One region of the Duganella sp. genome, then DNA from elsewhere that is predicted to be linked to it. Evidence: riboswitches for the same ligand, from Rfam matches in the RefSeq annotation. Region 1 holds a riboswitch; each other region holds the start of a gene.
The links. Region 1 has a riboswitch for cobalamin ahead of ABDW57_RS26825 (MotA/TolQ/ExbB proton channel family protein). Riboswitches for the same ligand answer to the same signal wherever they lie in the genome.
Positions count from the first base shown of each region.

Region 1 (10,396 bases):
TGCTGACATCCAGCCCGGCCCAGTGACTGAACCACGTCTGCGCCACATCAAAGCCGCCCATGCGCCGCTTCTCGTTCTGGCGGCCCTGATCGCCGTTGACCGGATCCTCCAGAAAATAAGTGAAGTTGTTAAACAGCGTCAGGCTCGATTGCACCAGATAGGCGTTGGCCTGCAACAGACTGTCGTTGGTGCGCTTGCGCAGCGTGGCGGACAAGCTGTAACGCGATGTGCGGCCGCCATCACTGGGATCGACGGCGCCGTAAGGATCCAGCTCACCGCTATCCACCGCACGCTGCGGGATCTGCGTGCTCGCATGCCACCCGCCCTTGTAGAACATGCCGGTCACGCTGAACTGATCATCACTCGCGCCCTGCGCATAACGCAGCACGCCCAGGCTTTTGTGGAAGGCTTCCGGCGTCAACCACGGACCGTTGTTATGCCCCAGCTCAGCGCCGTACACCAGATTGCCCGCACCGAGCGGCGTGGAGCCGGTGACGACCGAACGGTAGTACTGGTTCTCGCCCACCGTCACGCTGGCGGTGTTTTCTTTCAGCTTGTTCGCCAGCGTCATATGCGCCGCGCCGGCGGAAGCGAAGTCGCCTTCGTCGGCGTAGTACGGCCCTTTCTTGTAATTGATGCGGTCCACCAGTTCCGGAATCAGGAAATTCAGATCCGTGTAGCCCTGGCCATGCGCGTGCGTGCGCATATTGATCGGCATGCCATCGACAAACGTCGCAAAGTCAGTGCCGTGATCAAGATTGAAGCCGCGCAGGAAGTATTGATTGGCCTTGCCGTCGCCGCTGTGCTGCGTAACGATCACGCCCGGCACAAATTCCAGCAGCTCGCCCGGTCGCAATGCCGGGCGATTGGCGATCAGGTCCGCCGTCACCGCGCCCTGACTGGCCGCGCCGGAAGTGCCGACGCCGTTATCGTAGTGACCGCGCACTTCGATGGTGGTATCGACGGTTTCCGCGAATGCGGCCAGCGGCATGGCAGCAGCCAGCGCAACGAGGGATTTACTGATCATACAAAGCCTTTCAATTGACGAAGTTTGTTACGGCGGCTGACATACCCCACGCCCACCAGCGCAGCGGCAACCGCCAGCAGCAAAAGCGTGCCGACGGTCTTTTGCACCGGCGTCAGGTTGGACAGGGTTTGCATTTCAAAGCCGCTGACGCTGGCGTCTGCTGCTTCAGGTTTGTTCTTGGCCGCTGGTCGCGGCGCGGGCGGTTGCTGCGTTTCGGCCTTGGCCTGCAAGGCCTTCAACTCGGCGGCGGCGTTTTGCATCGCCACCTGCGGTGAAGGTGCCGCGCCGCCAGGTCGTGCGGCGTTTACAGCTCCTCGGATGATAGTAGCATTGGTGCCAACGTTTGGAACGAAGTCCGCGTTGAATTGCGGGGCTATTTTTAAGGTCGCCTTGCTGCAGGAGTCGGCACTGCACGAGACGCCGGCATCCTTGATGGCGATAGCATTCATTTGCTCCAGTTTTCTGAACACTGCGTCACTCGGCTTCCAGTAGCCACGCTCGATGGCGCTCAGCATGCGATCGGTCACGGCCTGGAAGGCGCGCAGGTTGCCGGCGGCGGCAAAGCGCTCGCGCACCTTCAGACCATGGCGGTCGGCCACGTAGGTATCGTACATGCGCTGCCACTTGCCGTCATCGACCACTTCCGGCACTGTCACCTGCCACGCCCACAGATAGTCCACCACGCGGTTGATGTAGCGCGCGCCGGAATAGCCTTCCTTCAGCATGCTGTCGGCCCAGCGGGGATTCAGGTAGCGCGACTGCATCTCCTGCCCCATGTACTGTTCCAGCGTCTTGTGCGTCGCCCGGCGCGGGTTGGCCAGGTCGCTGACCATCACTTCCGGCGTCTTGCCGTCCACGCTGCGGATCGCCATCGCGGTGCCGCCGAGATACTGGAAGAAGTCATCGTTATCCAGCGTCGCAAACAGATTGCTGGAGCGGCTGTGCAGCGCAATCTGACTGCCGGACAGCGCCTGTTTGAACAGGGCACGCCGCTGATCCGGATTGGCCTTGTCGTCGCCCCAGTAGCCGGCGCCGAACGGATGACTCATGCGGTTGATGAAGACGTCCGCCACTTCCTTCTCGTTCTGCCAGGCGTTGGTCAGCGGGATCAGTTTTTCGATCTGCGTGCCGTATGCGCCGCTTGGCACGCCGAAGATGCGCACCGATGCCATGCGCTGCGCCTCCTCCGCTGAAACGCCGCTCGCGCTCAGCGCGGCGGCGGTCTTGCGGCTGTGCGCTGCCATGACGTTGCCGCCTTCATCGTCCTGCTTCTGTGCCAGTTGCGCGGCTTGATCCATCAACGTCAGCAAGTTGGGGAACAGGTCGCGGAACAGGCCGGAGGACACCAGCGTCACATCCACACGCGGACGGCCCATCTGCTTGCGGCTCAGCGCTTCCACGCCGGTGACGCGGCCACGTTCGTCCCATGTCGGCCGGATACCCATCAGCGACATGGCCTGCGCTTCCATCACGCCTTCATGGCGCGAGGTCTCGACGCCCCACAAGTTCATGCTGAGCTTTTCCGGATAGGCGCCGTGGCGCTTGCGGTAGTCTTCCACCAGTTGCTGCCCCAGTTTGGCGCCGGCTTCATAAGTAGTCTTGCTCGGAATGCGCGAGGGATCGAGGCCGAAGAAATTACGGCCGGTCGGCAGCGCGTTCGGATTACGCACCAGGTCTGCGCTGGCGCCGGTCGGAATGTAGCGGCCCGACAGCGCCTGCATCAGGCGGTCCAGCTCCAGTTGCGCGCTTTGTTCGATATCCGCTTCCAGCTGTGAGATGCGTTTCAGCTTCTGCTCTGGCGTGGAGGCGTTATCGAGGCTCACCACCGCACGCGCGGTGGCATTGCGCTGTTCGGGTGCGGGCGCTACGCCGAAGGTATGCAGGCCGAATGGCGTCAGCTTGTTGCCGGTATCATCGAGGTATTCTTCCAGCCCTTCCATATCGGCTTCCGATTTCAGTTCCGACTTCTTCATGTCCTTCAACACGCCGCTCTTGGCAGCAAGCCGGTTGATGGCTTTCAGATGGCTGGCGGCCAGCAGCGGGCTTTTTTGTTCGGCCACGCGGTAGTCGTTCAGCAGTGCACCCAGTTCGCGCAAATCGGGATTCAAACCGGCGACATCGAACGGCGGCGTCATATGATCGATGATGGTTGCCATGCCGCGGCGCTTGGCCTGGATGCCTTCGCCCACGTCGTCCATCACATAAGGATAGATGTTGGGCATGGCGCCGATCAACGCCTCGGACGGATCGCTGTCGGACAGGCCTGCCTCTTTACCGGTCAGCCATTCCTGCGTGCCGTGGGTGCCGATATGCATGACGGCGTGCGCCTTGAAGTCCTTCTGCAGCCACAGATAAAACGCGATGTACTCGTGCGATGGCGGCATGCTGACCTCATTGTGCAGCTTCTCCAGATTCTGCTCCCATGCGCGGCCTGGCTGCGGCGCCATCAGCACATTGCCGAAGCGGCGTGCAGGATAGACGAAGAAGGCCTCGCCCTGGACGTTGCGCCACAGGACCGGCGCCTGCTCCGGCTTGCCCCACGACCGTTCGATCGATGCGCGCAGCGGTTGCGGCAGTCTGGCGAACCACTGCTGGTAGTCGGACAGCGGCACCAGCAAGGCCTGGCCGCTTTCGGCCAGATGCTTCAGACCCGCCATGTAATCGCCCTTGGACTTGCCGGGGTAATTGCCCCACTTCTGGATCTCGCCTTGCAGCTCGCCTTCGCTGGCCGGCAGTGCGTCGCCGGTGCGGTAGCCGTCGTGCTTGAGACGCTGGGCGATCTGCCACAGGCTTTCCGGCAGCACGTTAAGGTAAGCCGCGCCGATGGTCTCGGAACCATGCGGATAGTTAAAGTAAATCATGGCCACACGCTTGTCGCGATTGGCCTGCTGGCGTAGCGCCAGCCAGGCGGCCACGCGTTCGTTGAGACGCTCGATGCGCTCCGCAATCGGCGTCTCCTCCACGTAGGCCAGGCCGGTCTGCGCATCGCTGATGCGTTCGCGGCTGGCGACCACGGTTGGCTGGATCAGGCCCGCCGCCTCGGCGCCGGCCAGTTGCCAGGTGCGCTCGATGATGTCCAGGCCCACTTTGGAATCCTGCCACTGCGCATAGGTCTGCTGACTCAGCGTGATGGCGTTAATCGCCGGCACGCCAAGCTGGTCGAGCAGCGCGCTCACGCTGGCGGTGCCGCCCACCTTCATGCCCAGCGCGACGATCAGGTCGACGCGGCTCTTGCCGTTTTCGTCCAGCAGCAGCTTCAGAGGGACTTCATACGGATAGCCAAAAACCGGCGCCACGTTGTAGCCGCTGGCCTCCAGGCGCGCAACCATAGCGGCCAGCGGCAGCGTTTGTCCTGCCACCAGACTGGCGCGGTAGAACGGCACGGCGATCCACGGCGCGCCCGGTTTGTGGTGCGCGTAACCGCGCACATAGTCGTCGTAGCTGCCGACGGTGCGATTGGCCTGCACGTCATACAGGCCAGCCTCCGGCATCGCGTGCACCGGCGCCACGCTGACCGTAGAGCCGAAGCTGCTGCGCAGGATATAGCGCAGCATATTACCGATGTTTTCCACGCCGCCCTCGGCGTGATAGGCCTGGATGGTTTTATCATCGCGCACACCCAGCTCGCGCAAGCTGTCGTCGATGGCGCCCACCGCAAACACCGGCTTGCGCGCCTTTTGCAGCGCCTGCAATTCGGCGGTCAGGCCGGCCATGGCCTGGCGGCCCTTGACGTTGATGACCGCCACGTCGGCGGAGGCCAACGCGCTACGGTCGGCCGGCGTCAGACCGTTTACCGGCACAATGCGGATGCTGAGATTCAGCGCCTTCAATTCATCCTGAAGACCGCGCACCGCCAGCACGGTGGGTCGCGACTCCACGTCGCCCAGCATCAATGCCAGGGTACGCGGCGCCTGCGCGGACCGCACGTCGCCGGCTACGCACAGCAACAAGACAAGCAAGGCCCACAGCTTATTCCGGAACATAGATCACCTTCCCATCCGGCAGCTGGTACGCCGTGCCCAGGCGCTTGCCTGATCCGGACAGCGGTTTGTCGCTTACCTTGCTGACCTTGATCTCCGCGCCCTTCTTGGTCAGCACTTCGACCCGGCCGTCGGCGGTTTTCTTGGCGATGGTGACTTCCGAGTTCGGGTCCAGCAGGTCCATCATATTCCAGGCCGAGAACAGCGCCAGCATCATCGCCACAATGAACACGATGCTGGCGTCGAACAGATTGGCCACGCCCGATAGCGGATCTTCGCCATGCTCGCCGTGGCGGCTATAGCGATGCTTGTTCAGGTAGCGCATCTCAGCCCTCCGCTGCCAGCAGGGTTTCGGCGGCGAAGGCGATCTCGGTCAGGTCGCTGCGCAGCCAGTGCTCGCGCACCAGCGTCAACACATAGGCGCTGACGCTGCACGCCAGGCCGACCACGGTGGCGGTGAAGGCGGTGGTCATGGACTCGGCCATCTTCGGCAGATTGCCTTGTGCGAGGCCGGCCAGCGAAATGCCCATCGGGATCAGGGTGCCCATCAGGCCCAGTGCAGGGCCGACGCGCACCACGAAGCGCACGCCATCGAGGCGGCGCACGCCGCTGGCATCGGCGCGCTGCACCACGCGTTCGAGGCGCGCGTCCAGCGCTGGCTGGTGCTCCTTGGCGGCGACGACGGCGGCCATTTCCTGTCTGGCGGTGGCGACCAGCATGCGTACACCGCGGCGGCGCTCCAGCCACTCGGCGCCGAAGATGCCGAAGCACACCAGCATATGCAGCACCAGTGCGGCGATGCCCAGCAATACCGGTAGGTAAAGCACATTGGAAATGGAATACAGCAGCGCTTCAATAGAATGAATCGCTGCCTCGGCAGGCAGATTTTGCATAGACGGATTGTGAAAATCAGGGCGCAAACCACTCACCTCCCCGTGAGCGGAATGAACAGAAATGCTCGTGACGCATAGAGCATTTCCACCTGTTTGGCCGGTATCCGGGCTGGCAAGCGTCCCCGCCTGACCTTCCCATGCATGAAGCACAGTGGTTTAGCGAAGCGGGTTGTCGTCATGTGACGACGCTTGTTGACCGTTGCGGGGGCAGCACAGGCTGGCCGGTGAAGGCTCCTGTTTCCCGTTTAACTGCGCACCTGGACAGGCGCGCGGGCACCAAAACGTGGCGAGATTATACTGAAAATCCGGGGTCAGGTCCGCCATTTCTACACGAGCTGGTCTGTAGCGACCGCTACAGACCAGCTCGTGTAGAAATGGCGGACCTGACCCCGGAGTTAGCTGGCGAGGCTTTGGAGAATTGGACAGTCGGGACGATGGTCGCCGTGGCAGCAGCTGGCCAGTGTCTGCAGGGTGTCGCGCATTTCGGTCAGTTCGGCAATGCGCTGGTTGAGTTGCGCTACGTGACCCATGGCGATGGTTTTGACGTCAGCGCTGGCGCGCTCTTTGTTCTGCCACAGCGACAGCAGGTCACGGATCTGATCCAGCGAGAAGCCCAGCTGGCGTGCGCGTTTGACGAAGCGCAGGGTGTGCAGGTCGTTCTCGCCGTAGATGCGGTAGCCGGCGTCGGTGCGCTTGCCGGGCGGGATCAGGGCGATGCTCTCGTAGTAGCGGATCATTTTGGCGGAAACGCCGGTGGCGTTGGCGGCTTGGCCAATGTTCATTGTTGGTTCTCCGGTTTCCAGCGACGCAGCAGGAGCGCGTTGCTGATGACGCTGACCGAGCTCAGTGCCATGGCGCCACCGGCAACCATGGGGTTGAGCAGGCCGAAGGCGGCCAGCGGGATGCCGATCAGGTTGTAGATGAAGGCCCAGAACAGGTTCTGGCGGATTTTGTTGTAGCTGCGACGCGAGATCTGGATGGCGGCGGCCACCAGTGCGGGATCGCCGCGCATCAGGGTGATGCCGGCGGCGTGCATGGCGACGTCGGTGCCGCTGGACATGGCGATGCCAACGTCCGCCGCAGCCAGCGCCGGCGCGTCGTTGATGCCGTCACCGACCATGGCAATGGTGCTGCCCGCGCCTTTCAGGGCCGCGACCGTGCTGGCTTTGTCAGCCGGTAGCATGTTGGCGTTGACGCGCTGGATGCCGAGTTGTTTGCCGACGGTGTTTGCACTGCCCTGGTTGTCGCCGGTGAGCAGGATGGTTTCGATGTGCATGGCGTGCAGGACATCGATGGCGGCGCGGGCCTGCGGCTTGATGCGGTCACCAAAGGCCAGTAGGCCAAGCAGCTGGTGCGCATCGGCGTCGGCCAGCCACGAGATGGTGTGGCCGGCGCGTTCCAGTTCGCCGGCGCGTGCGGCCAGCGCGGACAGCGCGATGCCCTGCTCCTGCATCAACCGCGAGCTGCCCAGCACCAGGCGGACGCCATCCACCGTCGCCGCCACACCACGCCCTGGCAGCGCGCTGACATCGGCAGCTTTCAGCGGGGTGGCGGCGGCTTGCTGGACGGCGCGGGCCAGCGGATGTTCGCTGCCGCGTTGGACGGCGGCGGCCAGCGCCAGCAGACGCACTTCATCGACGCCAGGCGCAGGCGCGAGGACGGCCAGTGATGGCTGCCCTTCGGTCAGCGTGCCGGTCTTGTCAAACGCCACAGCAGTGATGCGGTGCGCCAGTTCCAGCGCTTCCGCATCCTTGATCAGAATCCCGTGACGCGCGGCGACGCCGGTGCCGGCCATGATGGCGGCCGGTGTCGCCAATCCCAGTGCACACGGACACGCAATCACCAGCACCGCCACCGCGTTGATGATGGCCTGCTCCGCACCGCCCCCCGCCAGCCACCAGCCGGCAAAGGTCAGCAGCGCCAGCACCAGCACTACCGGCACGAATACCGCACTCACCCGGTCCACCAGATGCTGCACCGGCGCCTTGGCCGCCTGCGCGTCTTCCACCAGCCGGATGATGCGCGCCAGCGTGCTTTCGGCGCCAACGGCGGTCACGCGCACCAGCAGCAGGCCTTCTCCGTTGATGGCGCCGCCCGTCACACGCTCGCCGGCATGACGCGCCACCGGCAGGCTTTCCCCGGTGATCAAGGCTTCATCGACATGACTGGCGCCTTCAGTGATGACGCCATCGGCGGCGATGCGCTCGCCGGGGCGGATGACGATGATGTCTCCCACCAGCACATCGCTGATGGCAACATCCACGTCCTGCCCATCGCGCCGCACGCGCGCCGATTCAGGGCGCAAGGTTTGCAGCGCGCGGATGGCGGCGGTGGTCTGGCGCTTGGCACGCGCTTCCAGCCATTTGCCAAGCAGGACCAGGGTGATGACGACGGAGGACGCTTCAAAGTACAGGTGCGGCATGGCGGCGGCCGACAGCAGCTGATAGACGCTCAAGCCATACGCGGCGCTGGTGCCGATGGCCACCAGCAGATCCATATTGCCGCTGCGTGCGCGGGCGGCCAGCCAGCCGGCGCGATAGAAGCGCGCGCCCAGCCAGAATTGGACCGGCGTCGCCAGCAACCATTGCAAGCGGCCGTCCAGCATCCAGTGGATGCCGAACAGCTCCAGCAGCATCGGCAACAGCAGAGGAAGCGAGAACAGCGCGGCCAGCAACACGGCCAGGCCGCCGGACGGCCCAGGCAAGACGCGGCGGCCTGGCGGGCTGACGGCGCCCGAACCAGCAGCGGCAGCATTGGTGACGGTGGCGGCAGCGGGAGCGGTGTTGGCTTCGCCGCTTGTGGCCGTGGCGACGGCAGCAGCAGGGGCGACGCCGGGTTCGGACGGCAAGGCTTGATAGCCAGCCTTGTCGACCGCCTGCGCCAGCACCGCAAAGTCGACCGGCTCAGCAGATTCCACCCGTGCCATTTCGGTGGCGAGGTTGACGCTGACCTTGTCAACGCCCGGCACGGCCGCCAGCGCCCGCTCCACCCTGCCCACGCAGGAGGCGCAGCTCATGCCTTCGATTTTGATTGCTTGCTGATTCATGGGACACCCGATGCTGTTTCTACACCTACAGCATCAAGTATCCCACGATAGGAAGGTCAAGGGTTTTTAGCGAACTTCGCAATCCACCGCATTGGACTTGGGCGGGGCCGAATTCGGCTGCGAGCTGGTCGAGCTGTTAAACACCGGCGGCGGCGCGAACGACAGGCCTGGATTGCGCGGCAAGATGATCGGCGGCTGGCTGAAGGACGGCACAAAACCAAACTGGCCGGCATTGAAACTCACGCTGCCAGAAGGATTGCTAACAAAGATCAAGCCCTCGATCACGTGCACGTACAAGCCAGGCGCCACCGGCCCTGATGACGGGCCTGGAGCGGACAGCGGCGAGACCGGAGCCGGTCCCTGCGCCAGCATCAGCGGTTGCACCGGATAGCTGTCGCCCACGGCGGCGGTGCTGGCCATCATCCATGCCTGACGCGCGGCAGCGGCCTGCGCCACAGCTTGGGCGCTCGGCTCAACCCACTCGGCAATGAAGGTGGTGCCGCGTATGCCGATGGTGGCGGTCGGCGTCTTCATTGCAAACTTTTCCTTGTTGCGCTTGCCCAGCAGCCCGGTCACCGAGCGCAGGCCGCCCTTGACCAGGTTAAAGGAGGCGTTGTCGGCCTCCGGCTTGCTGGCGTCGTAAGAAAAATTCTCCACCTTGAAGGTGGTGGACGGCTTGAGCGTGATCTCGCTGTTGTCGATGAATTTCACCATGGCGTAGGTGTTTTTCTCGGTCACCAGCGTGTCGCCGCTCTCGACCTCGGACTTCATCGACAAAATGCGCACCGCGCCATCTGCCTTCCTGGCCAGCAAGGGACCGCTCAGTTGCACCACCGTGCCTGCGACCTGGGCGGCCCAGCTGGCGCCGGCCATGCAGCACAGCGCCAGCAGCATCAACGCCTTAATTGCAGTACATTTTTTTAACAGTTTCATTTTTGGTTCCGGTCTTATCATTGGATGCGTCGACTTTGTCAGCAGACTTCTTATCGTCCGGCGTGGTGGACATGGCCGAGCCGCCCGAGCTTGAACCGCCGCCGGAGCTGCCGCTGCTGCTGTTGCCTACTTCCGTTGCCGCCAGCGTTTTAATCACCTCGTTGGCCGCGCCCTGGACCGGCTTGACCGGCTCCGACGCGGTTGGCGGCGACAGCACCTGGCACAGCGCCGAATTCGGCGCGATGGTACAGATGTCGGCCGATGGCGGGACCGGCGTTGGCGTTGGCGTTGGCGTTGGCGTTGGCGTTGGCGTTGGCGTTGGCGTTGGCGTTGGCGTCGGTGTTGGCGTTGGCGTTGGCGTTGGCGTTGGCGTCGGCTCAACCGGAGTTGGCGTTGGCGTTGGCGTCGGCGTCGGCTCAACTGGAGTGGGCGTTGGCGTTGGCGTTGGCGTTGGCGTTGGCGTTGGCGTTGGCGTTGGCGTTGGCGTCGGCGTTGGCGTTGGCGTTGGCGTTGGCGT
Region 1 covers NZ_JBCNLB010000029.1:15,041-25,436, reverse strand. Annotated here, with positions in the region: gene ABDW57_RS26840 (TonB-dependent receptor) at 1-1,027, opposite strand, end outside; gene ABDW57_RS26835 (cobaltochelatase subunit CobN) at 1,024-5,010, opposite strand; gene ABDW57_RS26830 (DUF2149 domain-containing protein) at 4,997-5,332, opposite strand; gene ABDW57_RS26825 (MotA/TolQ/ExbB proton channel family protein) at 5,334-5,900, opposite strand; cobalamin riboswitch at 5,978-6,196, opposite strand; gene cueR (Cu(I)-responsive transcriptional regulator) at 6,296-6,682, opposite strand; gene ABDW57_RS26815 (heavy metal translocating P-type ATPase) at 6,679-8,946, opposite strand; gene ABDW57_RS26810 (FecR family protein) at 9,013-9,879, opposite strand; gene ABDW57_RS26805 (filamentous hemagglutinin N-terminal domain-containing protein) at 9,848-10,396, opposite strand, start outside.

Region 2 (10,396 bases), on a different contig from region 1:
CCGACGGAGCGCAGCACGATCAGGCCCGGACGCGCGGTGTGGGCGGCCACGCTGTTGTGTTGCGTGGTGTCGCCAAACGCTTCGTCCACCACCAGCCAGCCGCCGCGCGTGGCCAGTTGGTCGGCCCATTGCAGCAATTGGGCCGGCGGCACCACCGCGCCGGTAGGGTTGTTCGGGTTGACCACGACCACCACGTCGTGGTGCGCGATGGCGGCTTCCAGTGCGTCGTAAGGCTTCAGCGTGAGCGTGTGACCGTGGCCGGCCCAGTGATGTGCGTGTTCCGCATACGATGGCGCGCTGACGGCGACGCGTGATGGCTGCCGCAAACGTGGCAAGGCCTGGATCGCGGCCTGCGTACCGGCCACCGGCAGCATCTGCGGCGCGCCGTAGTAGGCCTGTGCGGCCAAGGTCAGCGCGGGGTCTGGCTCCGGCAGGCGATGCCACGCATTGCCCTCCAGTGCGGGCGCCGGATACCAGCGCGGGTTGATGCCGGTCGACAGGTCGACCCAGTCGTTGCGGCCAAAGCGTTTTGCGGCGTCGCGCAGGTTGCCGCCGTGTTCAAGCATGTGTGTACTCCATCAGTGCTGCGGCCGCGCAAGCCATGGCCAGCCACAACGCGGTGGTACGCGCGACCAGCTGCCAGGCGCGATTGATATCCGTGCCGGTGGCTTGTGCGCCCGCGCCCAGTGTGGGACGGTGTTCCACTTGGCCGTGATAGATGGCGGCGCCGCCCAGCTGCACGCCCAGCGCACCGGCGCCGCTGGACATCACCGGACCGGCGTTCGGGCTATCCCAGGCCGGTGCCTGCGCACGCCAGCATTGCCATGCGCGGCGCTTGCCTTGCAGGCCGGGCGCCAGCAGCACGTACGACAGCGCAGTCAGACGCGCCGGAATGTAATTGAGCGCATCGTCGATGCGGGCGGCGGCGCAACCGAACTGGCGCAGGCGCGGCGTGCGGTAGCCCCACATCGCATCCAGCGTGTTCGCCATGCGGAACAGCACCGCGCCCGGGCCGCCGGCCAGCATGAACCAGAACAGCGTGCCGAAGACGGCATCGTTGCCATTTTCCAGCAGCGACTCGGCGCTGGCCTTGGTCAGTTCGATTTCGCTGGCGCTGGTGGTATCGCGGCTGACGATATAGGAAGTGAGACGGCGCGCCGCCGGCAGGTCATTCTGCGCCAGCGCGTCGGCAATCGGCAGGTTGTGGTCGCGCAGGCTGCGCAGACCGAGGGCGAAATACAGCATCAGCACATGGGCGGCGGCTTGTGCGGCTGGCACGGCCAGTGCCCACACCAGCAGCGCGGCCAGCGCGGTGAGCGGCAGCACCGCCAGCATCCACGCCAGCACGCCGCGCATGAAGCGCAGCGGGCCTTCCTGATTGAGGCGGCGTTCCAGGCCGATGGCCAGATTGCCAAAACCGACCAGCGGGTGCCATCGGCGTACCTCGCCCCACCACAGGTCCAGCAGTACAGCGACCACCATCAGCAGCGCGACAGCGGAAAAACTTAGTCCACTCAGCACAGTTATCCTTTTAGCACCAGCGGCAGGCCGGCGGCGACAAACACCGCGCGGTCGCAGATGGCGGCGACCGACTGGTTCAGGCGGCCCTGTTCATCCATGAAGCAGCGCGACACGGCGCCCATCGGCATGATGCCCAGTCCTACCTCGTTCGATACCAGCACGATGTCGCTGACGCACTTGGTCAGCGCGCTGGCCAGCATGTCCTGCTGTTCGTGGAACAGCGCCGGCAGCGTGATCTGGCCGATGTCCGGATATTCCTGGCCGCTGCTGAACAGCAGGTTATTCAGCCAGAGCGTCAGGCAGTCCACCAGGATCAGACGGTCGGGCGAGGACCAGCGCAGCAGCTGATTGCCCAGTGCCAGCGGCTCTTCCACCGTAATCCACTCGTGCGGACGGCCGGCACGGTGATGCGCAATGCGCGCGGCCATTTCCTCGTCGCCCGGCGTAGCAGTGGCGATGTAGACCACTTCTTTGCCGGAATCGGCGGCCAGACGTTCAGCGTAGGCGCTTTTGCCGGAGCGGGCGCCGCCCAGAACCAGTGTACGTGTCATGTCACACTCCTCAGTAGCAAGGCGGCGGTTGCCGCCGGATTGGATGCAAAGTATGCGTGAAAATACGAAGCCGATAACGATCCTACCTTATACCAGGCCTCGCCTTGTATAGCAGAGGGATGCTTGCTAGTGTACGCGGCCGGCGCCACGCTGGTCGCCAGCTTGGAGTAATGGAAGGTATGGCCGCGCAGTGTGCCCTGCGGCGTTTCCAGTCCTTGCGATCCGAGGCCCGCAAGACGTGGCTGCATGGCCACGGCGCCGGGCAGCAGGCCGGCCATTTGCCACACCGCGCCGGCCTGGTCGGCCAGCGTGTCGGCCAAAGCCATCATGCCGCCGCATTCGGCCACGATCGGCATGCCGGCCGTGTGAACGGCGCGGACCGACGCGGTCCAGTTGTGCGCTTGCGACAGTTGTTCGGCGTGCAGTTCGGGATAGCCGCCAGGCAGGTAGACCGCATCGGCTTCCGGCGGCACGGCTTCGTCGGCCAGCGGTGAGAAGAATGTCAGCGTTGCGCCCATGGCGCGCAGCGTGTCCAGGTTGGCCGGATAGAGGAACATGAAGGCCGCATCGCGCGCGATGGCGATGGTTTTCCCGGCCAGCAGCGGTGGCAGCGCCGGTGCTGGCGCTGCGGCGATATCGACCGGCGGCAGACGTTCCCACGCCGCATGGTCAAATGCCAGCTGGTCGGCCAGGTCATCCAGCAACTGGTCGATATCCTGCACCTCGCCCGGCAGCACCAGCCCGAGATGGCGTTCCGGCAGCGACCTGGCCTGCTTCGGCAACGTGCCAAACAGCGGAATGTCGCGCAGCGAGGACGCGATCATCTTCGCATGACCTTCGCTGGCAACGCGGTTGGCGATCACCCCGGCCATCTGCACCGGACCGTAGTCGCGCAGGCCATGCACCAGCGCGCCGGCGGTTTGCGCCATGGCGCCGGCGTCGATCACCGCCATCACCGGCACGCCGAACGCGCGTGCCAGATCGGCGGAAGAGGGCGTGCCGTCATACAGTCCCATCACGCCTTCGATCAGGATCACGTCCGCCTCGCCGGCAGCCTGCGCCAGTTGCTGGCTGCACAGCTCCTTGCCGACCATCCACAGGTCGAGCGAGCGCACCGGCGCGCCGCTGGCACGTTCCAGCAGCATCGGGTCAATGAAGTCCGGGCCGCACTTGAACACGCGCACGCGCTGGCCCAGCTTGACCAGCTTGCGCGCCAGCGCGGCGGTGACGGTGGTTTTGCCTTGTCCTGAAGAGACGGCAGCCACCAACAGGGCTCTTACCATTCGGTCCCCGCTTGCGCGCCGATGCCGGCCTTGAACGCGTGCTTGACCACTTCCATCTCGGTAACCGTGTCGGCTATCTCGATCAGTTCCGGCGGCGCCCCACGGCCGGTGATGCAGACGTGCTGCATCGCCGGACGCGCCAGCAGGTCGTTGATGACGACTTCCACATCGAGGTATTTGTATTTGAGGGCGATGTTCAGTTCATCGAAGATCACCAGCCCGATCTGCGGATCGGCCAAAAACTTCCTGGCCTGTTCCCATGCCAGCTGCGCCTTGGCGATATCGCGCTCGCGGTTCTGCGTCTCCCAGGTGTAACCCTCGCCCATGGCGTGGAAGCTGATCTCTTCCGGGAAGCGGCGCAGGAAGCGCTCTTCGCCGGTCTGCAGCGCGCCCTTGATGAACTGCACCACGCCGACTTTCATGCCATGGCCCATGGCGCGGATGGCCATGCCGAAGGCGCTGGAGCTCTTGCCCTTGCCGTTGCCGGTGTTGACGATGATGATGCCGATCTGCTTGTCGGCGGCGGCGATCTTGGCGTCGATGATGGCCTTCTTGCGCTCCATGCGCGCGCGGTGACGTTCGTTGATGTCGTCGCTCATTGGGTTTCCTCGTTGGGGATAAAGATGCTGCGCTTGCCGTGCCGGATGACTTCAATCGGGTGGCCGAGATAGTCGCTCAGGATATCGGCCTGCATGACTTCCGCCGTGGCGCCAGCCAGCCAGCGGCCATCGCCTTTCAACAGCAGCGCGTGGGTGGAGACGCTGTGCGCCAGCGTCAGGTCATGGCCGATCATGACGGCGGTCTTGCCTTGTTCGCGGCACAGGCGCGCGACGATATTCATCACGCTGACCTGATGCGCCAGATCCAGCGCGTTGGCCGGTTCGTCGAGCAGCAGCAGCGGCGTGTCCTGCGCCAGCATGGCGGCAATCGCCACGCGCTGACGTTCGCCACCGGACAGCGTGCGCACGTCGCGCGCCGCCAGGTCGGCCACTTCCATCGCTTCCAGCGCTTTGATGGCGATGGCGTGGTCGTCGCTGTCTTCCCAGTAGCGGTTGTCGTGGTAGGGATGGCGCGCCGACAGCACGGTCTCGATCACGCTGTAGGAGAAGGCGTCGCTGCGGCTTTGCGCCAGGAAGGCGCGCTGGCGCGCCAGCTCGGCCAGCGGCCATTCGGCCAGCGGGCGTCCGTTGATGGCCACATGGCCGGCTTCCGGCGCGCGCAGGCCTGCCAGCGCGCGCAGCAAGGTGCTCTTGCCGGCGCCATTACGGCCGATGACGCTCCAGCATTCGCCCTCGCGTACCTGCCATTCCAGGTCCGACACCAGCTGGCGCTGGCCGACGCCCAGATAAAGTTTGTGCGTGCTGATCATCATTTGCGTAGCCTGTGCAGTTGATACAGGAAGACCGGCGCGCCAATCAGCGCCGTCACCACGCCGACCGGCAGCTGCTGGGGCGCGATGGCGGTGCGGGCCAGCGTGTCGGCCAGCAGCAGGAAGGTGCCGCCGCCCACAGTAGCGGCAGGAATCAGGATGCGGTGGTCGGGACCGACCGCAAAGCGGCAGGCGTGCGGCACGATCAGGCCGACGAAGCCTATGCTGCCGGCGCTGGTGACGGCGCTGGCGGTCAGCAGGCCGGAGACGAAGAACAGGCCCTTGCGCAGCGCACCCACGCGGATGCCCAGCGTGGCGGCGGCTTCGGCGTGCAGCGCCATCACATTCATGGAGCGCGCACTGCGCAGCGCAAACGCCAGCGCGGCGAGCAGCACGGCCCATGGCATCCAGCGCACCTGCGTGCCGGACAAGTCGCCGATCATCCAGAACACCATGCTGCGCAGGCGGCTCTCCGGCGCGATGGACAGCATCAGCGTCACCAGCGCCATGCAGGCGGCGGACAGGATCGCACCGGTCAGCAGCAACAGCGAGGTGCCGCCTTCGGCCGCCGTGCCGCCGCGCAGGTCGCGCCGTGCCAGCACATACAACATCATCGAGACGGCGACCGCGCCGCCGAAAGCGGCGGCATCGACCATCCATGCGGCGCACATGAACAGCAGCGCGGCCAAGGCGCCGACCGAGGCGCCGGCCGACAAGCCGAGGACATAAGGATCGGCCAGCGGGTTGCGCAACAGCGCCTGCATCATCACACCGGCCAGCGACAGCGCGGCACCGGTGACAAAAGCGGAAACCGCGCGATTGATGCGCAGGTCGAGCAGGGTGGCTGCCAGCGTCGAGGTCTGGCCATGCAGCAGCTCATTCAGCGCTGCGGGAATATCGGAAAAGGGAATTGAGACCGAACCGGTCATGCCCGAGAAAATCAGGCTGGCAAACGCGAACAGCAGCAACCCTGCAAGGGTAATGGCGGCGCGCTGTCGCAGATTGCGGGAGAAAGAACGCATGCACTGCTTTCAAAAAAACTGCCGGGGAAGGACGTCCATCCCCGGCAGGTTACACCATTATTTGTAGCCGTAACGGATACCGGCAAACACCTTGGAGCCTGGCGTTGCATAGTTGCGGGCCAGGTCGTACTGCTTGTCGCCGATGTTGTTCCAGCGGACCAGCGCCGACCAGTCGCGGGCGAACGCATAAGTCGCGAACAGGTTCACCAGGCCATAGCCGCCGAGGCGGTTCTTGTTGGCCGCATCGTCGAAACGGTCGCCGGAGAACTCCAGTTCCGCGCCCAGCTTCAGGGCGCCGATGCCGTAATCGGCGGTCACGTTGCCGTGCTTCTTCGCGCGGCGCGCCAGGCGCTTGTTGCTGGTATCGTCCTTGGGATCCTGCAGGTCGATGCTGGCAGCCAGATTCACCCCGGCCAGCTTGGTGGCGCCGGCGATCGTCACACCTTCCAGCGTCGCCTTGTTGACGTTGTAGGCGCAGCCATAGGTATAACCGTCGATGCCGAACGGACAAGGCGTGGTGTTGACCAGCAGGTCGGTCAGCTTGTTGTGGTAGTAGTTGGCACTCAGCGCGTTCACGCCGTCATCCCAGCGCAGGCCGATCTCGGCGTTCTTGCCTTGTTCCGGCTTGTTGCCCTCATTGCCGTAGCCTGGGTAGTACAACTCGTTGTAGGTCGGCGCGCGGAAGCTGGTGCCGTAGCTGGCGGTGGCGCGCAGCTGTTTCGTGAAGTCGTAGCCATAGCCCAGCGAGCCGGTGGTCTTGGCGCCGTACACCGATTTGTCGCGGCGGACAGCGGCGTTCAGCAAGTTGGCGCCACGGCGTGCATTGTACGAAGCAGCCCACGAGTTGGTGGTGCGGTCGCGGTTCATGTCTTTGGCACCGTTGGTCGACACATCTTCCTTGCGGTGGTCGTACAGCACTTGCAACACGTCGTCGCCAATGCGCACATCGTTTTGCAGGGTGATGTCGGTTTGTTTGGTGTCGATGCGCGAGTAGCCGGTGGCGGCGGCGCTGCTCCAGTTCTGGCCCTTGTCGCGGCTTTCCGAATACTGCAGCAGGGTGTCGATGTTTTGCACGAACTTGGCTTTGCCGTAAACCGCGGCGGTATCCAGCGAAGCGGTGCTGCGCACGTTGTAGGCGGAAGTGCCGGCGTCGTACTGCGACTCCAGTTTGCTGTGCACGAACAGCGCGCCGGCCTCATAGCCCGGCGCCAGTTGCAGGCTGAATTGGCCGGCGGCGTTTTCCTTGTCGTAGCCATCGCGGTCGGCATTGTACGAAGACAGGCCGCGGCGGGTGGCGTTGAAGCCATCCGATTTTTCCTTGCCGGCGCTGATCGCGTAGCTGAAGCTGTGCTCACCGCCGGTCGCGCCGGACAGGGTGGCGTCCACTTCACGCGTCGTGTCGCTGCCGTAGCCGGCGAAGGCCGTGACGGATGGCGCACCCTTGCCCTTCTTGGTGAAGATCTGGATCACGCCGCCGATGGCGTCGGCACCGTACAGGGAGCTCAGTGGGCCGTAGACGATTTCGATATGGTCGATGGCGGTCAGCGGGATGGCGCTCCAGTTGGCGGCGCCGGTGGTCGAAGAGCCGATACGCACGCCGTCGACCAGTACGATGTTCTGGTTGCTGTTGGCGCCGCGGATGTAGACGCTGGACGCGGTGCCGGCGCCGCCGTTGCGGGCGATCTCGATGCCGCGCTGGCGTTGCAGCAGATCGACGATCGAGCCTGCGCCGGATTCGGCGATCTGCTCTGCGCTAATCGTGATGGTGTCGCTGATGACGTTGGCCAGCGGCTGCGGCGAGCGGGTGGCGGTAACGACGACGGCATCGGCAGGTTCGGCGTGCGCATAGCAGGCAGCCATGGCCAGCGCCAGCGACGTCATTGCCGCAGGGCGGGAAATACGAAAGGTCATGATCATTTTTCGGTTAGTAGCAACCAGCCGACGTCCCCGTAGGCCAATTGTGAACAGAAGCGGGGCGCGCCCGTTTCCACCTGATTTGGCCGGTATCCGGGCTAACAAGTCAGACCGCCTTACCTTCCCATGCCGAAGCACAGTGGTTGTCAGAGGCGGTTTGTCGCGTACAGCGGCGACACTTGCTTACCGTTGCGGGGGCAGCACACGTTGGCTTTTTTGCAGCTTCGTGTTTCCCGTTTAACTGCGCATCTGGACAGACGCGCGAGCACCAAAACCCGCACATTATACGGGTTTAAAGGGTCAAGGTGGAGCCGTAGGGGATTTGATGGGCGGTTTGTGCGGCTTGCAGGGCCATCTCCGCAGGGGGCAGTCCGGCGTGGCGGGCACGCAGCAGACGCATGGCGCCGGCGTGGCAGATGATGATGGTATCGCTCTGCAGCGTATCGTAAAAGTCGGCGATGCGCCCGGCCATCTGGAACACGCTTTCGCCGCCGCCGGGACGATAGTGGACCATGTCGGCGGCCCAGGCATCGATCTCGGCGCGGGGAATGGCGTCCCAGGCCTGCATCTCCCACGCGCCGAAATGCATCTCAGCGAGGCGGGCGTCGTAGATGGCGTTGCCGCTCAGGCGCGCGGCCAGCTGGGCGCAGCGGCGCAGTGGGCTTGAATAGATGGGAAGATCGGGCAGCAGCCGCAATGCGGCCAGCGTGTGCTCCAGCTCCGCTGGCGCCACCTCAAGATCGGTGCTGCCATAACAGATGCCCGGCGCGACCAGCGGCTGCGGATGGCGCACCAGTATCAGCTTCATGGCTGCAGGCTGGCCAGGGCGCACAGGTAAAACACCACTTCAGTGACCTGCTGCACGGCGCCCAGGCAATCGCCGGTGTAGCCACCGATGCGGCGCACGCATTTGCGTGCCAGCCAGATGGTGGCGATGGCCGCGGTCAGCACGCCAGCCAGCAGCGCGGCAAGCGGCAGCCAGCGCAGTGCGATCACTACCAGTGCTGGAACAGCGGCGCTGGCGGCGGCAATCAGGAATTCGCGGCCACGCATCTTTTGCGCCAGCGGCTTGGCCTTGCCTTCGGCGCGGACATAATCGAGGCGCCAGATCAGCGAGGTCGCCATCAGCCGTGAAAGCGGATGCGCCACCAGCAGCGCGCCGACGGCGGCCAGCGGCGGCAGCATGGCCAGTGTGGTCAGCTTCAGTCCCAGCATGCAGATGATGCCGATGGCGCCATACGCGCCGATGCGCGAATCCTTCATGATCTCCAGCACGCGTTCCGGCGTCATGCCGCCGCCGAAGCCGTCGCACATATCGGCAAAGCCGTCTTCGTGGAATGCGCCGGTGGCGTAGATGCCGGCCGCGGTGGAGAGGATGGCGGCGACCGGCGTCGGCAGCAGCCATGCGGTCAGCGCGTAAGTGGCGGCGCTAATCAGCGCCACCACCACGCCCACCAGCGGGAAGTAGCGCGAGGCCTGGTTCAGCCACGCAGGATCGAAACCCACCCAACCCGGAATCGGCAGGCGGGAGAAGAACTGCAGCGCGGTGAAGAACAGGCGTAGCTGATGCATTACTCGGACTTCTCGCTGACCTGGGCCGATTCAAACGTGGCCATCTGGTTCAGGAAGTTGGCGGCGGCATGCAGCAGCGGCAGCGCCAGCGCGCAGCCGGTGCCTTCGCCCAGGCGCAAGCCCAGAGTGAGCAGCGGCCTGGCGTTCAATGATTCCAGCATCTGGCGGTGGCCGTTCTCGTTGGAGCAGTGCGCGAAGATGCAGTAATCCAGAATGGCCGGCTGCAAGCGCGCCGCGACCAGCAGCGCACTGGTGACGATAAAGCCATCGATCAGCAGCACCTTGCGCAGCTCGGCGGCTTTCAGCATGGCGCCGGCCATCATGGCGATTTCCAGGCCGCCGAAGGTGGCAAGGACATCGAGCGGCTCGCTGGCCGCGTTGTGTTTTGCGACGGCGGCTTCGATCACGCGCTGCTTGTGCAGGATACCGTCGGCCGAAAGGCCGGTGCCGGCGCCGACGCATTGGGCGACCGGGATGCTGGTCAGCTTGTGCATCAGCGCGGCGGCGGCGGTGGTGTTACCGATGCCCATTTCACCGAAGCCGACCACATTGCCTTCCAGCTCGGCCGCCAGCGCCATGCCGGCGGCCAGCGCGGTTTCGCACAGGTCGCGGCTCATGGCCGGTTCGTGGGCGAAGTTGCGGGTGCCGTGCGCCAGCTTGCGGTCGGTCAGGCCGTCGCGCGGGCCGAAGTCGTGATTAACGCCGGCGTCGATCACGCGCAGCGCGCAGTTGTTTTGGGCGGCAAACACATTGATAGCGGCGCCGCCGGCCAGGAAGTTCGCCACCATTTGCCAGGTCACGTCCTGCGGGTACGCCGAGATGCCCTCAGCCACCACACCGTGATCGGCGGCGAACACCAATATGGATGGGTTGATGATGCTGATATCGCAGCGGTTCTGTATCAGGCCGATTTGTTTGGCCAGCGCCTCCAGTACCCCCAGGCTGCCCAGCGGCTTGGTCTTGTTATTAATAGCACGATCGAGTTGGGCGGACAGCGCTTCGTTATGAGTAGGAGAGATCGACATGGAGGAGGCGTATGAATCGAAAGATTTGTATTTTACCTCTTGCCAAAGCGGGCGGCGGCTTGCTATAGTTCGGTCCCTCGCAAAACGCGGCGTCGAAAACAAAACGATGTAGCGAAAACGAGGGTTGACGAGATAAACG
Region 2 covers NZ_JBCNLB010000035.1:11,844-22,239, forward strand. Annotated here, with positions in the region: gene cobD (threonine-phosphate decarboxylase CobD) at 1-566, opposite strand, end outside; gene cbiB (adenosylcobinamide-phosphate synthase CbiB) at 559-1,521, opposite strand; gene cobU (bifunctional adenosylcobinamide kinase/adenosylcobinamide-phosphate guanylyltransferase) at 1,524-2,072, opposite strand; gene ABDW57_RS27575 (cobyrinate a,c-diamide synthase) at 2,069-3,355, opposite strand; gene cobO (cob(I)yrinic acid a,c-diamide adenosyltransferase) at 3,349-3,954, opposite strand; gene ABDW57_RS27585 (ABC transporter ATP-binding protein) at 3,951-4,724, opposite strand; gene ABDW57_RS27590 (iron ABC transporter permease) at 4,724-5,746, opposite strand; gene ABDW57_RS27595 (TonB-dependent receptor) at 5,804-7,657, opposite strand; cobalamin riboswitch at 7,727-7,948, opposite strand; gene ABDW57_RS27600 (histidine phosphatase family protein) at 7,953-8,468, opposite strand; gene ABDW57_RS27605 (adenosylcobinamide-GDP ribazoletransferase) at 8,465-9,232, opposite strand; gene cobT (nicotinate-nucleotide--dimethylbenzimidazole phosphoribosyltransferase) at 9,232-10,257, opposite strand.
Region 2: linked by a shared signal. The riboswitch ahead of ABDW57_RS27595 (TonB-dependent receptor) and the one ahead of ABDW57_RS26825 (MotA/TolQ/ExbB proton channel family protein) in region 1 are both predicted to bind cobalamin.

Region 3 (10,396 bases), on a different contig from region 1:
CGCAGGGCGAAGTCGATGTCGTGCGTGGACAGCAGGATGGTGACGCCGGGGCGATCCAGCAGCGTCGTGAGCTCGGCCTGCATGGCGGCATCCAGGCCGGCCATCGGCTCATCCAGCAGCAGCACGTCCGGTTGCATGGCGAGGACGCCGGCGATACACACGCGCTTTTTCTGGCCGAAGCTGAGTTGGTGCACCGGACGGCGCGCGTGGTCGCGCAGTCCGACCGCTTGCAGCGCCTCGCGGACCCGGGCGCGCACTTCTTCGACGGGCAGCCCCAAGTTGAGCGGGCCGAAGGAAACGTCTTCCTCCACCACCGCTGAAAACAACTGGCGATCCGGATTCTGGAACACGAGGCCGACACGCCGACGCAACGCGGTGAGTCCGGCGCGGCTGTAATCAAAAGCCTGGCCGTCGATGCGCAGTTGGCCGGCGCCGGGCCGCAGCAGACCGTTGAGGTGCTGCAGCACGGTGGTTTTGCCGGCGCCGTTAGCGCCCAGCAGGGCGTAGCGGCGACCCCGATGCAGCGCCAGGCTGCAGGCTTGCAGGCCGATGCTGCCGTCCGGGTAGCGGTGGTCGACGGCTTCCAGTTCGAGCAATGGGGCGTTCACCAGCGGTCTCCCGCGCCGATGGCGATCATGATGGCGCCGCCCAGTGCAGCCCACGCCTGCTGGCGCCGCGCTTGCGGATAGGCGGCAGGCAGGAAGCGCAAAGCGCCCTGGAAGGCGCGAGCATCGGCAGCCATTTGCAGAGCGGCGGCACGCTGCCAAACTTGCACAGCCATTTGCCCGGCCAGCATGCCAGTTGACCGCCACGCCTCGCGCCAGCCGCGATAGCCGAGACGCGCGCTCTGCGCTGTCGTGCTTTCGTCCCACGCCTGGCGCAGGACGTGCAGCATGCGGTAGCACAGCACCATCATGTCCAGCAGCAGTGCCGGCGTGCGCAGGCGGCGCATCAGCGCCAGCAGGTCGGGCAGCGGCGTGGTGAGGATGAGGCCCAGCAGGGCGGCCAGCATGGCCAGCGAACGCAAGGCGGTATGCGTGACGGCAGGCAGCATGACGGCGGACCAGCGCCAGTTGCCTTGCGCGTCCGGGCCAAACAGCATGGAGAGGCAGGAGAGCAGCAGGAATCCCAGCGGCGGCAACGCGGCGGCGAGATAGGTGCGCGCCGGCACACGGGCGCCGAGCAAGGCCGCCAGCAGCAGCGCGAAGGTCAACGCCCACAAGACGGCCGGGCTGCGCGCCAGCCACGCCGCGACGATGCCCGCCAGCGCAAACAGCGCCTTGGCAGACGGCGCCACAACGCGCCAGCGATTGGCGTAGGCCGACGATTCAATCAGCACGGTGATCCCGCCTGGCATCGCGCCTGGTCCGCTCGCGCGCGACCGAGAAGCCGAGCCAGTAGCCAATGACGCCAGCGCCGATCGCCGCCTGCAGCGCAAACAGCAGCGAGGCGATTTCCTCGCTGGCCGGTTCAAGAATCGGCGCGAACCACGGCGTGTAATCCGGCGCGATATCGCCAATGGCCTGCTGCGCACGCGCATCGGCGCCGCCGAATGCGGCCGGTACGTTCACCAGCCACAATGGCAGCACTGTCAACAGCACAATGGCAGCGCACAGCATCAGGGTGCGCAGCTTCATGCATCCCCCTTCATCACCGGCAGGGCGCGCAGTTCGTGCGCATTGAAGCGCACCATGGCATTCACCACCAGCACCGTCAGCAAGCCTTCGCTGATGGCGATCGGCACCTGCGTCAGGGCGAAGATGCCGGCGAACTTGGCAAACGACACGCCCACACCACCCACCGCCGCAGGAAACGCCAGCGCCAGCTGCAGCGAGGTCGTGACATAGGTGGCCAGATCGCCCAGGCAGGCCGCCAGGAATACCGATGCGGAACGCGACAGGCCCATACAGGCCGCCGCACGCAGCACGCCATACGAGACGAACGGCCCCACCACCGCCATCGAGAACACATTGGCGCCCAGTGTGGTCAAGCCGCCATGCGCCATCAGCAGCGCCTGAAACAGCAGCACCACAAAGCCCACCGGCACCATGGCCGCAGGCCCGAACAGCGCCGCCCCCAGGCCAACGCCGGTCGGATGCGAACAGCTGCCCGTCACCGACGGCAGCTTCAGTGCGGATAACAAGAACGCGAACGCCGCCGCAACGCCCAGCAGCATGCGCCGCTCCGGATGCGCGTGCAGGTCGCGGCCCACGGAGCGCAAGCCCCAGGCCAGAAAAGGCAAGGAAACGGCCGTCCACCCGAGCGCGTGCGCCGGCGGCAAAAAGCCTTCCATGATATGCATTCGAAACCTCCCGTCGAATGGTCTATACGGACACCAGCGGGAGGAAGAAAAGACGGTCGACAGGAATGCGGGACGCCAATAGCCGGTCGACAGCGGCTTCCCGTCACCCCGGGGATGGTGCTGACTTTTTGGGCCGGTATTCTGGCTCGCCTTCATCCTTCTCCGTGTCTTCCCGCGGTTTATCGCAGTGACGTGATGACGGAGTCGTCTGGCTTACAGCAGCGGGGGCTGCACCGGATTCACACCGGTTTCCCGTTTAACGCCATCCCCGGACAGGGATGGGCGCACCCAAGCGTTGCATCTTACACCACGCCGGCAACGCCTGCCAAGCGGAACACCGAAGACGCGCCAGCCGGTATCATGCGCACTGGCACACACGAAAGGATATCTATGTCAGCGCTGGGAAAAGTGTATTTGATCGGAGCAGGGCCCGGCGCGGCCGACCTGATTACGGTGCGCGGTGCGCGTCTGCTGGCGCAGGCCGAGGTGGTGCTGTACGATGCGCTGGTCACGCCAGAGATGCTGGCGTTGTGCCCGGACGCGGACCTGATCTCGGTCGGCAAGCGCTCCGGCCAGCGCTCCACCGCGCAAGCCGTCATCAATCAACAGCTGATCGATTGCGCGCGGCGCTACCAGTGCGTGGTGCGCCTCAAGGGCGGTGACCCGATGCTGTTCGGCCGCGCCGACGAGGAATTGCGCGCGCTGGAAGCGGAAGGCATTGAGGTGGAAGTGGTGCCCGGGATTACCACCGCGCTGGCCGCGGCGGCGGCCACCAAGCAGCCGCTGACCAAGCGCGGACTGGCGCGCAGCGTGGCCTTCTTCACTTCCAGCACCGCGCCCGATGAGCCGGACCACCCGGCGCTGCCGGAAACCGACACGCTGGTGCAGTACATGGGCGGACGCGAAGCTGCCGCCACTGCCGGCCGTCTGCTGGCCGAAGGCCGGCGGCCCGACCTGCCAGTGGTGGTGGTGGAAAACTGCAGCCGCGCCGACCAGCGCGTCCTGCGCCTCACCCTGGCCGACCTGGCGCGCGGGCTGGAAGCGGCGCACGGCCCGGTGCTGGTGATGATTGGTGAAGCATTGCAGCAACGTCAACATCAGGTAAGTTGAAACGCCGCAAGAAAATACTGGTATTATATACAGTATCGCGCGCCCGCCGGCACGATCCAGTCCAAGGTCGGCGCAAGTAATCAAACCCGGCTATAGTTATGGGTTGACTCTAAAGGCAAAAATCCCATGGAACAGATCCGCATTCGCGGCGCACGCACGCACAACCTGAAAAACATCAATCTCGACCTGCCACGTAACAAGCTGATTGTGATCACCGGTCTGTCCGGCTCCGGCAAATCGTCGCTGGCGTTTGACACGCTGTACGCCGAAGGCCAGCGCCGCTATGTGGAATCGCTGTCCGCCTATGCCCGCCAGTTCCTGCAGCTGATGGAAAAACCGGACGTGGATCTGATCGAGGGCCTGTCGCCGGCCATCTCGATCGAGCAGAAAGCCACCTCGCACAACCCGCGTTCGACCGTCGGCACCGTGACCGAGATCCACGATTATCTGCGTCTGCTGTACGCGCGCGTCGGCACGCCTTACTGCATCAACCACCCGGACCAGGCGCTGGCCGCGCAGACCGTGTCGCAGATGGTGGACGCGGTGCTGGCCCTGCCCGAAGGCACCAAGCTGATGATCCTGGCGCCGGTGGTGGCCAACCGCAAGGGCGAACACTCAGACCTGTTCGAGCAAATGCAGGCGCAGGGCTTCATCCGCTTCCGCGTGCAGAGCGGCACGCATGACGCCAAAATCTACGAAGTGGAAGACCTGCCGAAGCTGAAGAAAACCGAGAAGCACACCATCGACGTGGTGATCGACCGCGTCAAGGTCAGCGCCGACATCAAGCAGCGCCTGGCCGAGAGCTTTGAAACCGCGCTGCGCCTGGCCGACGGTCGTGCCGTCGCGTTGGAAATGGATAACGGCACGGAGCATGTCTATTCCAACAAGTTCGCCTGCAACACCTGCGGCTATTCGCTGCAGGAGCTGGAGCCGCGCCTGTTCTCCTTCAATAACCCGATGGGCGCCTGCCCGGAATGCGACGGCCTCGGTCACATCGAGTTCTTCGATCCGAAGCGCATCGTCGCCTTCCCCAACCTGTCGCTGGCGTCCGGCGCGGTGAAGGGGTGGGACCGCCGCAACCAGTTCTACTTCTCGATGCTGTCCAATCTGGCGGCGTACTACGAATTCGATCTGGACCTGCCGTTTGAAAAACTGCCGAAGACCGCGCAGGAAGTGGTGCTGAACGGCTCCGGCAAGCAGCAGATCCCGTTCACCTACATCAATGAGCGCGGCCGCACCGTGGTCAAGGAACACACCTTTGAAGGTGTGGTGAACAATCTGGCGCGCCGTTACCGCGAAACCGATTCGATGGCGGTGAAAGAGGAACTGGCCAAATTCATCAACGAGAAGAAATGCCCATCGTGCGAAGGCGCGCGCCTGCGCGTGGAAGCGCGTTACGTCAAGGTCGGCACCGGCAAGCAGGAAAAGGCCATCTACGAAATCGCGGAGAAGCCGCTGCGTGAAACGCTGTCCTTCTTCGAGCAGCTGAAGCTGCGCGGCGCCAAGAAGGAGATTGCCGACCGTGTGGTGAAAGAGATCATCTCGCGCCTGCAGTTCCTCAACAACGTCGGCCTCGATTATCTGTCGCTGGACCGCAGCGCCGACACCCTGTCCGGCGGCGAAGCGCAGCGTATCCGTCTGGCCTCGCAGATCGGCTCCGGGCTGACCGGCGTGATGTACGTGCTGGATGAGCCGTCCATCGGCCTGCACCAGCGCGACAACGACCGTCTGATCGACACCCTGAAACACCTGCGCGACATCGGCAACAGCGTGCTGGTGGTGGAGCACGACGAAGACGCTATCCGCACCGCCGATTACATCGTCGACATGGGTCCGGGCGCCGGCGTGCATGGCGGCGACGTGATCGCCGCCGGTTCGCTCAAGGACATCCTGAAGAACAAGAAATCGCTGACCGCACAGTACCTGAGCGGCACGCGCAAGATCGAAGTGCCGAAGAAGCGCCACGTGGCCGATCCCGACAAGCAGCTGGTGATCACCGGCGCCACCGGCAACAACCTGAAGAAGGTGAATCTGAAGCTGCCGGTCGGCCTGATGACTTGCGTGACCGGCGTCTCCGGCTCCGGCAAGTCGACCCTGATCAACGACACGCTGTTCCCCGCGCTGTCGCGCCACCTGTACGGCTCGCAGACCGAGCCTGCGCCGCACGACGCCATCGCCGGCCTGGAACACTTCGACAAGGTGATCTCGGTCGACCAGGCGCCGATCGGCCGCACGCCGCGTTCGAATCCGGCCACCTACACCGGCCTGTTCACGCCGATCCGCGAGCTGTTCGCCACCGTGCCGACCGCGAAGGAACGCGGCTACAGCGCCGGCCGGTTCTCGTTCAACGTCAAGGGCGGCCGCTGCGAGGCTTGCCAGGGCGACGGCGTGCTGAAAGTGGAAATGCACTTCCTGCCGGACGTGTACGTGCCGTGCGACGTCTGCCACGGCAAGCGCTATAACCGCGAAACGCTGGAAGTGCACTACAAGGGCAAGAACATCACCGAAATCCTCGACATGACGGTGGAAGACGCGCACGAGTTCTTCAAACCGGTGCCGCTGATCGCGCGCAAGCTGCATACGCTGCTCGATGTGGGTCTGGGCTACATCAAGCTGGGTCAGAGTGCCACCACGCTGTCGGGCGGCGAGGCGCAGCGGGTCAAGCTGTCGCTGGAACTGTCCAAGCGCGACACCGGCCGCACGCTGTACATCCTGGACGAGCCGACCACCGGTCTGCACTTCCACGATATCGACCTGCTGCTGAAGGTGATCCACCGCCTGCGCGACCAGGGCAACACGCTGGTCATCATCGAGCACAATCTGGACGTGATCAAAACCGCCGACTGGATCGTCGACCTGGGTCCGGAAGGCGGCGCCGGCGGCGGCAAGATCATCGCCAGCGGCTCGCCGGAAGAAGTGGCGGCCAACCCGGCCAGCGTCACCGGCAAATACCTGGTGCCGCTGTTGAAATAAAATGAAACGCGACCTCGCCCCCACGCGGCTCGATCACATGATCGACATCGTCCAGCAGTACGCGCTGGACGAGCGGCGGGTGGCGACCAGCATTCCATTTTTATCGCTGCTGCGTTCTTCGCATCCCACGCCCGTTACCAAGGGCGTGCTCAAACCTTCGTGCTGCGTGATCCTGCAGGGGCACAAGCGCGTGATCCTGGCCGATGAGGTGCTTGATTACGGCCCCGGCGAGTATCTGGCGGTATCGGTCGACATGCCTGCTTCCGGCCACATCATCAATGCCACGCCGGACAAGCCCTACCTGCTGCTGAATATTGAACTCGATCCGCAGGAGATTGCGGCCATTGTGCTGGAGGCGCAAGTCAGCATCGACTCGCAGCAGCCGGAGCGCGGCGCCTTCGTCGGCCGCACCGACGACGCTTTGCAGGAAGCCTTATACCAGCTGGTGCGCCTGCTGCGCGCGCCGGCGGCGGAAGCGGCCTTCCTGGCGGTGGGCCTGAAGCGCGAAATCATCTACCGTATGCTGACCGGTCCCGACGGCCGTCATCTGTATCAGAACATCGTACTGGATCAGCAGGACCGCGGCATCAGCAAAGCCATCGCCTGGCTCAAGGACCATTACGACCAGCCAGTCAAGGTGGAAGACCTGGCGCAGGCCACCCATATGAGCGTCTCCAGTCTGCACCACCGCTTCAAGGCGGTGACCACCATGGGGCCGATGCAGTATCAAAAGCAGCTGCGGCTGCAGCAGGCGCGCACCCTGCTGCTGAACGGCGATGTCGACGCCACCACCGCCGCCTACAAGGTCGGCTACGAAAGCGCCTCGCAATTCAGCCGCGAGTACCGCCGCCTGTTTGGCGCGCCTCCCATGCAGGACATCAAAAAACTCCGGACCGCAACATGAAGATCAATAAAAAACGCTTGGTGCCGGTGGGCGTCTTGTTGTTCGTGTTCGCCATCGTGGGACTGATTGCCGATATCGCCTGGTCGGTGAAGCAGCAGCAGCTCGATCTCATCACCAACTTCTACAAGGACCATCTGGCGCGGCCGGAGGCGCGGCAGGCGAGCCAGCTGCCGTCCGGGTCTTTCTTTTCGAAAGCGCTGGAAGCGCTGGTCGACGCCAACCTGCAGCTGTGCGACAGCCTGTCGCGCGGCGACGATATCTGCGGCTACGGCGCCGATGGCGATGTATTCCTCGATGCGCAGGAGGTGCCGCCGACGCTGGATTTCGAACGTGCGCACTTCAAGGTCACGCGCGCCGGCGACAACATCATCGAGGCCAGCTTCAACATCAATCCCGACATGGGTTCCGCCTATGAGCGGCAAATCCGTTTCGTGCTGGTGGATGAGGAAGCCGGCTGGCGCGTCGACGATATGCTGTATGGGCAGGGCCGCTCGATGCGGCAGGAGCTGGAAAAGGAAAATCAGGCGGTACTGGCGCGCGCGCGTGACCTGGCCGATACCGCCGGCTGGGTGTTCAACTACCTGGGGAACGAAGACATGCTGGATCGCGCGGTGCGCTTCATCGCTTTTCCGGTGCAGGTATGCGACCAGTACGGCGTGTGCACGGCAATGAAGCGCGACGACATGCGTCTGATGCAGGCGCTGGATGCGCTGGCAGACAGCGGCACCGCTGCCGCCGTCCTGCCCAAGCCGGGAGAAATCCAGGCCAGTGAAGGCAAGGTCGTCTCGCTGCACGCCCTTGACTTCGCCTTCCAGAACAAGGCCTGGTGGGTTACGAAGATTGATTTGCGACGGTCTTCTTCTCCGCCTCAACCCAATCCTTGATGTGCGACTCCAGCACATCCATCGGCAGCGCGCCCGCGCCCAGCACGTGGTCGTGGAATTTGCGGATGTCGAAGCCGGCGCCTAACTCCTTGCGGGCGTAATCGCGCAGCTCAAGTATCTTCAGCTGGCCGATCTTGTAGCCCAGCGCCTGGCCTGGCCAGACGATGTAGCGGTCAGTCTCGCTCTGCACCTCCACTTCCTCGATGCCCGAGTGGTCGTGGAAGAAGTCCACCACCTGCTGGCGGTTCCACTGCTTGTAGTGCAAACCGGTATCGACCACCAGGCGGATCGCGCGCAGCATCTCATCCTGCAAATGGCCGTAGTAGCTGTAAGGATCTTGGTAGAAGCCCAGCTCCTCGCCCAGGCGTTCCGAATACAGCGCCCAGCCTTCCACATAGGCGGTGTAGCCGCCCTGCTGACGGAAGTCCGGCAGGCCCCTGATCTCCTGGGCGATGGTCAGCTGCATGTGGTGGCCCGGCACGCCTTCGTGCAGCGCCGTGGTTTCGATGCCGATGGTGGAACGGTGCTCGAAGTCGCCGGTGTTGACCATCACGCGGCCAGGGCGCTTGCCGTCCGGGGATCCCGGCATGTAGGAGGCGCCCGATGCGCCCTTCTCCGCGAATTCCTCGACCGGCTTGATTTCCACCTTATTCTTCGGCAGCACGCCGAACTGGTTGGTCAGCTGCGGGTACATCTGGTCGGTGTACTTCTGATAGAGATCGATGATCTCCTGGCGCGATTTGGGATGCAGCGCAGGATTGTCGGCGACCGCCTTGTTGAAGGTTTTCAGATCGCTGTAGCCCAGCTTTTTCGCGGTATCCAGCATCTGGCCTTCGATGCGCGCCACTTCGGACAGGCCCAGTTGGTGAATCTGTTCCGGCGTCATGGCGGTGGTGGTGGACGATTTGACCTTGAAGGCATAGCGCGCGCCGCCATCCGGCAGCGACCACATGCCCACTTCCTTGCGGCCATGCGGCAGGTACTTGGTCTTGGTGTAGACGGCCAGCTTTTTGTAGGCCGGCGACACGTCATTCTTCACGGCGGCCAGCACTTCCTTGCTCAGGCGCGCCTTGTCGGCGGCCGAGAACTCTTTCGGGAAGCGCTTCAGCGGTTCGGCGTAGGGCGAATCGGCCGGCTTCATGGCCGCCACGTCTTCGCACTGCTTGACGATTTTCGGAATCAGGAACTGCGGCGGCATCAGCTTGTCCTTGACGCCGTTTTCCATCTGCGCGCGGGTCTGGTCGAACAACTTGGGCAGGGTGTGCAGGCGCTTGATGTAGTCCTCGTAGTCCTTGACCGTCTCAAACGGCAGCGCGGCGACGATTTGCGGCGTGTCGAGGTGAACACCGGAGTTCTGCGCCAACGGCATTTCCCAATCCTTGAAGCGGGCGCCTTCCACGCTTTGGCGCAGCTGGCGCACCATCAGTTCGCGGTTCAGTTGTTCCTGCAGCGGGAAGCCGGTGGTGTCCACGGCCTCAAACCGCTTGAGGAAATCGGCGCTGGCCTTGAGGTCGGCGTCGATGCCGGCTTGCGAGAAGTCGGACCATTTGTCGTTGTAGCGCTTATCGCCCAGCAGCGATGCCCACTCCGGGCTGTTGCGCATGGTGTATTCCCACTGCTCTTTAATCAGCTGGTTCAGGGTCGCACGGCGCGCTTCCAGGTCGGGAGCGGCGCTGTCGGCATGGGCCACGCCCAGGATCAGGGAGAACAACAAGGCGCTGGCGGCGCCGATACGGGTAGTCGTTGTCATGTTGGCCTATCTTGTAAAAGTGTTGAGCGTGCACTGTAACCGCCAGCGCGGCAAGGCGCCGGGCAATTGTGACGAAATGCTAAAACGCCGGCATGGATTGCAGAATCAGGCAACCATGCTGCAGGAATCCCACTGATGCGCGAACGCGGCGATTTCTAGAATGGCTCCATCAACCTGCCAAGGAGCCTGTCATGCACACCATCGACCACATTTACATCAACGGCCAGTTCGTCACGCCGCACGGCGAGGAGCTGTTCGATCTTATCAATCCGACCACGGGCCGGCTGGACGGCCAGGTGCGCCTGGGCGACGCCGAAGACGCGCGCCGCGCCATCGCCGCCGCCAAAGCTGCCTTCCCGGCATTCTCGCGCACCACCAAGGCCGAGCGCGGCGCCATGTTGCAGCGTTTGCATGACGTAGTGCTGGCGCGCGCCGGTGATGCGGCGGCGGCGCAGGTCGAGGAATATGGCGGC
Region 3 covers NZ_JBCNLB010000007.1:210,436-220,831, reverse strand. Annotated here, with positions in the region: gene ABDW57_RS15390 (ATP-binding cassette domain-containing protein) at 1-608, opposite strand, end outside; gene cbiQ (cobalt ECF transporter T component CbiQ) at 605-1,357, opposite strand; gene ABDW57_RS15380 (energy-coupling factor ABC transporter substrate-binding protein) at 1,329-1,637, opposite strand; gene ABDW57_RS15375 (energy-coupling factor ABC transporter permease) at 1,634-2,302, opposite strand; cobalamin riboswitch at 2,416-2,609, opposite strand; gene cobA (uroporphyrinogen-III C-methyltransferase) at 2,693-3,412, shown strand; gene uvrA (excinuclease ABC subunit UvrA) at 3,539-6,385, shown strand; gene ABDW57_RS15360 (AraC family transcriptional regulator) at 6,387-7,289, shown strand; gene ABDW57_RS15355 (hypothetical protein) at 7,286-8,173, shown strand; gene ABDW57_RS15350 (DUF885 family protein) at 8,121-9,923, opposite strand; gene ABDW57_RS15345 (aldehyde dehydrogenase family protein) at 10,115-10,396, shown strand, end outside.
Region 3: linked by a shared signal. The riboswitch ahead of ABDW57_RS15375 (energy-coupling factor ABC transporter permease) and the one ahead of ABDW57_RS26825 (MotA/TolQ/ExbB proton channel family protein) in region 1 are both predicted to bind cobalamin.